Regions from separate parts of the Aestuariirhabdus haliotis genome, predicted to be linked through region 2. Evidence: predicted binding sites of a transcription regulator. Region 2 holds the regulator's gene; each other region holds the start of a gene.

Region 1 (2,271 bases), on a different contig from region 2:
TTCGGACATGGGCGCCGACATCCCGGCGCAGCTGCAGGGGCCGGGCAACGCCCATAAACCTGGCGTAGCTAAGATAGGTCAGGTGCCGTACCGGGTCGGTAAAGATTTCCGGGTGTTCGGGGACGCCGAGGTTGTGCGTCTGCTCGTCGGTAAACAGGGGGCCATGGTGGCACTGGTTGCAGTTCGCCTTACCGTTGAAAAGCCGTTGGCCGCGCCGGGCCGCCTCAGATAATAAGCCCGTGTCGATAGCGGCGTTACGGCTGGTGAGCGTTTTCAAAAATTCTGGAATGGCTTTGCGCACACCGCCGTTTGAAGGTTCCCCGAGTCCGGCCTGCTGAAACAATTCATGGTATTCGGGCAGCTGTTTGAGGCGTTCCTGCATCAGCCGCATGTCCATGTTCATCAGCCAGCTTTCGGTAATCATCTCCCGGGTGACATCATTCAGATTGGTACCGATGCGGCCGTCGTGCAGCCAGCTCTCCCGGTGCGCGGTGTTGATCAAGGTGGGCGCATTGCGAAAGCCTTTCATACCGGTATAGGCCGGAGACAGGGCCTGAGGATTGGCAAAACCGTGTTCCGGTTGATGGCAGGAGGCGCAGGCGAGTTCGCTATCGCCCGAGAGCCGGGGATCATAGAACAGATGCTTACCGAGCTCGGCCAGGGGCGGGTTGACGGCTAAAGGGGCCGGTAGTTCCGCGCGACCACTGAATGCGATCGTTGATAGCCACAGAGTCAATAGCAGGCGACGGCTTGTTGAGCGCAAGCAAGTCATTGTTTCTTCCTTTGGCTACTATGCAGCGGTATGAAAATGCTTTCCGGGGCGGTGTCATGAGGTTGTCTCAGGAGTGCCGCTCAAAAGCCGTTTATGAGGTGTTGAAATCCCTTGGTCTAAGCCTAATGCAAGTGTCGTGCGTTGTTGTTGATAAGGATCAATTAATGCTAATGAGAATGATTGTAGTTTATGCTAATAAGTCAATGACAATAAAATGGAGCTTTGCCATGCCATTCTGGTTGCCGCGTTCTTTGCTCGGCCTTTCCTTTGCGGGTCTGCTGTGTGTGCCGAGTGCCTGGGCGGAAACGATCGAGGTCGAGATGATCTACCCGCCCGCGGATCCGGCGCATGGGGCTTTGTGTCACACCCCGGAGGGCGATGTTCCGGCGGATGCTTCGTTGTTGGCCATGCTGGATCAAGAGTCTCATCAGGCGACCGCCAGCACTGCAGGTGAATCGCAGTCCGTGCAGGTGGATCAGCTGATCGATACGGATGCGGATGATCCGTTGAAGATGTTCCGGTTTTCCCCCAACTACATTGAGATACAGCCCGGCGACAGCATTCGTTTTATGAACTCTCTGGGTCAGCACACTGTGGTGTCGATCAAAGGCATGATCCCGGAGGGAGCCGAACCCTTTAGCATCGCCCATGAAAAGGTGGCGGAGGTGACCTTTGAGCAGCCGGGGGTGTATGGCATTCGCTGCCGCGTCCACAGTCGTTATGGCATGGTGATGCTGGTTAAGGTGGGTGATGAGTTGCCAAATCTGGAGCAGGCACGCGAAAAACGCCACTACCGCAAAGCCGCCAAACAGTTTAAGCAACTGTTTCAGCGGCTGGATCGAAGCCTGGTGGCTGAGGGCTAGTTAACTCTGGCGAGCCGGGCTGGTTTCGCTGGCGTCTGCGTCCTGTTCATTGGTCAGGGCTTCACGCGCCTCTTCAGGTGTCTTATCCCAGACATCGGCATCCAGGGTGCGGTCCAGGAATTCAAACTTACGCCGGTCGAAGCAGGGGATTTCGCCACGGTCGACCTGTTGCTCGAAGTCCTTGATCACCCGAAAGACAATGCCAGACAACAGCAACAGTGCAATGACGTTGATGATGGCCATCATGCCCATGCTCAGGTCCGCCAGGCTCCAGACCACGGGCAGGCTGGCGATGGCGCCGTAGATCACCATGCCCAATACCGCCAGGCGGTAGATCACCACGGCCCATTGGCGATCGATGATAAAGCGCAGGTTGCTCTCGCCGTAATAGTAGTTGGCGATGATCGATGTGAACGCGAACAATAAAATGGCAATGGCGATAAAATCACTGCCCCAGCTACCGACCAGGCTGCTCAGCGCGTTTTGGGTCAGGGCAATGCCCTGCAGGCCACTGCCGCTCTCCAATTGTCCGGATACCAGCACAATCGCCGCCGTGGCCGTACAGATAACAATGGTGTCGATGAAGACCCCTGCCATGCCGATGATGCCCTGGGTCACCGGATGGGGTGGGTTGGG
Region 2 (2,271 bases):
TAATCTACGGTTTGCCCTTTCAAAGCGAAGCGAGCTTTATGACGACTCTAGAGCGGGTCATCGAGATCGCCCCGGATCGTCTATCGGTGTTCAATTACGCCCACCTGCCAGAGCGGTTTATGCCCCAGCGCCGCATCAATGCGGAGGATTTACCCTCTTCTGCGGAAAAACTGGCGATCATGCAAAGCACCACCGAACGCTTGCTGGACGCCGGTTATGTCTATATTGGTATGGATCATTTCGCGCGTCCGGACGATGAGCTGGCAATCGCCCAGGAGTCCGGAGCCCTGCACCGTAACTTCCAGGGCTACACTACCCATGCTCACTGCGATCTGGTCGGCATGGGCGTATCATCTATCAGTCAGGTGAACGGGGCTTACAGCCAAAACCATGCCGACATCAAGATGTACATGAACCGCATCGAGAACCATCAGTTTGCCATCAAACGCGGTCTGGTCATGAACAAGGATGACTTTATTCGTCAGGCGGTTATTTCCCAACTCATTTGCCATTTTGAGCTGGATTTTGCTGCGGTTGAGCAACGCTGGGATATCAACTTCAAGAATTACTTCGCTGCAGAGCTGGATCAATTAAAACCCATGGCCGAAGACGGTTTGATCACCCTCGATGAACAGGGTATCGAGGTCACTGGTCGAGGCCGCCTGCTGATTCGCAATATTTGCATGCAGTTTGACCATTATCTGGGCCAGGAAAGCAACAAGGGACGCTTTTCGAAGGTTATCTAGCCCTGGCTTGCAAGCATAACGTTCTATGAGTAAATCCTCCCAGAGCACTGTCCACAAAAGTGCATTGCGTGCTCTGTTTGTTTTGTGAGTAATTTCCCCTACAATATGTCGGAATATAATCTGACATATTAAAGGGTCTTGTCCCCGCCTATGAGCTCTAAACTCACCGTGAAGCACGTCAACCATGTCGCCTGCAAGGAATGTAGTCTGAGTTCCCTCTGCCTGCCGATTGCCCTGGCGATGGATGAAATTGATCAACTGGACGACATCATCAAGCGGGGCCGCCCACTAAAAAAGGGTGAACACCTGTTTCTTGAAGGAGATCCCTTCACCTCAATCTACGCCGTGCGTTCCGGGGCTTTGAAAACCTATACCTCAACCAACGAAGGCGAAGAGCAAATCACGGGGTTTCAGCTACCCAGTGAAATCCTCGGTCTAAGCGGTATGGATGGCGACACCTACCCGGTTTCTTCCCAGGCCATGGAAACCACTATGATCTGCGAGATTCCGTTTGAACGCCTCAATGAGCTTTCCGACAAACTGCCCAAGTTACAAAAGCAGTTAATGCTGCTGATGAGCCGCCGCATTCGCGACGACCAACAGATGATGCTATTGCTCAGCAAGAAGAACGCCGATGAGCGTATCGCAACCTTCCTGGTTAACCTGTCTGCACGATTCCGACGCCGCGGCTACTCTTCCCACGCCTTTCGCCTGTCGATGTCTCGCAATGAAATGGGCAACTATCTGGGGCTTGCCGTTGAAACCGTCAGCCGGGTTTTCACCCGTTTTCAGCGTAATGGCCTGATCGAAGCCAACGGCAAGGATATCAACATCATTGATTCCGAACGCTTGTGTGCACTGGCCGGCGGCCGCGTGATCGACAATCCAAAAGATTCCGCTCAATCGTTGTAATTCCGCTTAAGGATCCCGGATGATTTTTGACGAGTACTTTATCAAATCCCTCGTGCGCCCCATTCCAGACTGGCCACAACCCGGGGTTACCTTTCGCGATATCACTCCGCTGTACCTATCTCCCAAAGCGCAAAGAATGGTTGCCGACAGCTTTATACAGCGTTATGTAGAGACCGACATCACTCATATTGCCGCTCTTGATGCCCGTGGCTTTTTGCTCGGTTCGGTTCTGTCCTACGAGCTCAACAAACCCCTGGTGCTCTTTCGCAAGCAAGGCAAACTTCCAGCTGAAACTCTGGAAGAAGCGTACGATATCGAATACGGTCAAGCGGTGCTGGAGGTTCACAAAGACGCCATCCCTGCCGCTGCCAAAGTATTGCTACTGGACGACCTGATAGCTACCGGCGGTACCCTTTGCGCCGCAGCATCGCTGGTCAAGCAGCTTGATGCCACTATTTATGAAGCTGCCGCTATCATTGACTTGCCCGATCTTGGTGGCAGTCAAAAGCTTCAGGATCTCGGTATTCCAACCTATACCCTATGCGCCTTTTAGGCTATCAGCCCCACAAGATTGCGCTATATATTGGGTTCTTGAACACTTAAGGCAACTCTG
Region 3 (2,271 bases), on a different contig from region 2:
AGAAAAACAATTGAACATTGTAACGCTCAGCATATTCACGTGCTATTAGGTTTAGCTTCGCGTGCTCATAGTTCTCAATAGCATCCGAGGTCCCTTTAATTGGCTTGGTCTTAGATTCAATTTCTTCCCAGCTAGAAAAGCATTTATTTGGAACACTGGGAATGCTCAACGAATAACCATACACTGCCATAAACCTATAATCTTTATTATCTATAGCTTCCAATGCATCCTCTATTGGATCGGCTGAGTACAACCAACCCATTTCCTCAAGGATCTCTTGCTCAAGTTTCTCTCTTTCAGTCTTTTCACAAGATGCAATTGTGAGGCAAGCGAAGAGTATCAGTACGTACCTCATAATTTATAACGCCGCGGTTTGGGGCTGGCATGGAGCGCCAGCGGAATGGCAGTCCCAGCCGAAGGCGACAACACCGCCTTGTTAAGTATTGCCATCAGGATACACATTGTTTTCATACCATGATTCTGAGTGAACCTCTCCTGGGGCGGACTCTATTGCCTTTTTAACCTGATCTAACGGAATTTGAACTATCTTTCCATCCAGTTCAATTTCAAACCACAGGGACTCATCTTTATCATCAGCAGAGATTGTGACTAAGTCCCACGATAGATTATCAATAGTGGAATTGATCACGAGCTTTTTTCCATCATCTACCGTCCCGAACCAAAGTAGTTCAGTTTCAGGTCTAATTTTCTTCATAGCACTTGATACTTAACAGCTAATTATAAGGAAGAACGTCCCCTTTCCTTTTTTGGGGTCCATTGTTGTTCATTCGGTTCAAAATTTCTTTATCTAGAAAAAACACCAATAAAATCAATACGCTGAAAGCCCATAAAAAATTAACTTCACGGAAAACAGGTCCTTTCCATGCGCTTTTAGGTTAACTCCTGATCTCCCTATGCTATCTGGCAGCCCTTAAAAATCAATCAGTTAGAGATCAGTTTTCCTTGTACAGACGACGTTCTTCCACTGTACACGGAAATAACGAGTTCACGAGATGGATGCATCGTAACCAAAAGAAATAGCCTGTGACCTGACATCTATTTGTTACAGCACCGACGAGCACCCAACTTTCCTCCCTCTAAACCGACAAGCGTATCGTTCAGAATTCGAATAGGCCCGCAGGGGCGAGACTTGGATGTCGAGCCGTCTCGTTTGGGCAGGATGCCCTGTCGAGACGCCCGAAAACTGATCGCTTCGCGCGTGAAGCCGAAGGCCGGTTTCGTGGAGGAGCCGGGATTCTTAAGGGGGTGGCGGTCCGCCCCCTTAAGGCACCCGTCGGGGTGCGTCCCGACATAACATCTACCCATAGGAAACTCTCAAGGTGTTGATTATTAACAAATATCAACTGGGTTGTCCCTCATAATTCATGCCATTTCAGGTCTTTAAAAAACAACCTGACTGCAACCTTGACCCAAATCAGCTTTAGCTTAATCTCGGCTTAAAGTAGGAATGGTTATCATTTAGCATGCACCCATTGATGTTTGAGAGTAGCCAAAATGACCCTGGATAAGTTGCCCGTTGGCCAAGCGGCCGTTGTACAAAGTTACCATCCCTTATCAACTGCGCAGAGCAGCCAGTTCCTGGCTCTGGGTATTGTTCCCGAGACACCGGTGCAGGTGTTGCGCACGGCACCCTTCGGGTGCCCGCTGCAAGTCAAGATCGGTCATTCACTGCTCAGCATTCGCAAAGCAGAAGCCGCATTAGTGGTATTAAAAGGCAGCGAATAAATGACAAAGCAAACCATCGCGCTGGTTGGTAATCCCAACTGCGGCAAGACCACGTTGTTCAATGGACTGACCGGACGTCACCAGACGGTGGGCAACTGGCCGGGGGTGACGGTTGATCGTAAGGTGGGCCAGTGTCGCACCGAGAACCAGACCTACGATGTGGTCGATCTGCCGGGCATCTACTCTCTGGAGCAGGATCAGCTGGGGCTGGACGAATCCATCGCGCGCTCGTTTCTGGATAATGACAAGCCCGACCTGATCCTCAATATTGTCGATGCCTCGACCCTCAATCGCCAGCTGTTACTGACCCATCAATTGCGTGATCTGGGTATTCCGATGTTGGTGGTGGTGAACATGATCGATGTCGCCGAGGCCCATCATATTCGGGTCGATCTGGTCGCGCTGTCGAAGGCGCTGGGTGTGCCGGTGATGGGTGCCGTGGCATCGAAAAAAAGCTCTATCGAGACCGTCAAACAGGCTTTGTCCACGGCGACGGTGCCGGTTGTGGAGGACGCTGCCAGTGAG

Evidence for each region. Region 2 encodes FNR, which switches genes on or off when oxygen is low (the NO sensors DNR and NnrR bind a similar motif). Its sites were predicted from a motif close to TTGATNTANATCAA; they were not measured.
Region 1: the regulator FNR is predicted to act here: its motif matches at 920-933, upstream of MIB40_RS10655 (plastocyanin/azurin family copper-binding protein).
Region 3: the regulator FNR is predicted to act here: its motif matches at 1,426-1,439, upstream of MIB40_RS15150 (FeoA family protein).

What each region holds. Positions count from the first base shown of each region.
Region 1 is NZ_JAKSDZ010000015.1:39,383-41,653, forward strand. It holds gene MIB40_RS10650 (cytochrome-c peroxidase) at 1-772, opposite strand, end outside; gene MIB40_RS10655 (plastocyanin/azurin family copper-binding protein) at 1,000-1,635, shown strand; gene MIB40_RS10660 (alanine/glycine:cation symporter family protein) at 1,636-2,271, opposite strand, start outside.
Region 2 is NZ_JAKSDZ010000010.1:24,958-27,228, reverse strand. It holds gene hemN (oxygen-independent coproporphyrinogen III oxidase) at 1-746, shown strand, start outside; gene fnr (fumarate/nitrate reduction transcriptional regulator Fnr) at 897-1,658, shown strand; gene MIB40_RS08770 (adenine phosphoribosyltransferase) at 1,678-2,211, shown strand.
Region 3 is NZ_JAKSDZ010000034.1:27,710-29,980, reverse strand. It holds gene MIB40_RS15160 (hypothetical protein) at 1-355, opposite strand, end outside; gene MIB40_RS15155 (hypothetical protein) at 437-715, opposite strand; gene MIB40_RS15150 (FeoA family protein) at 1,516-1,746, shown strand; gene feoB (ferrous iron transport protein B) at 1,747-2,271, shown strand, end outside.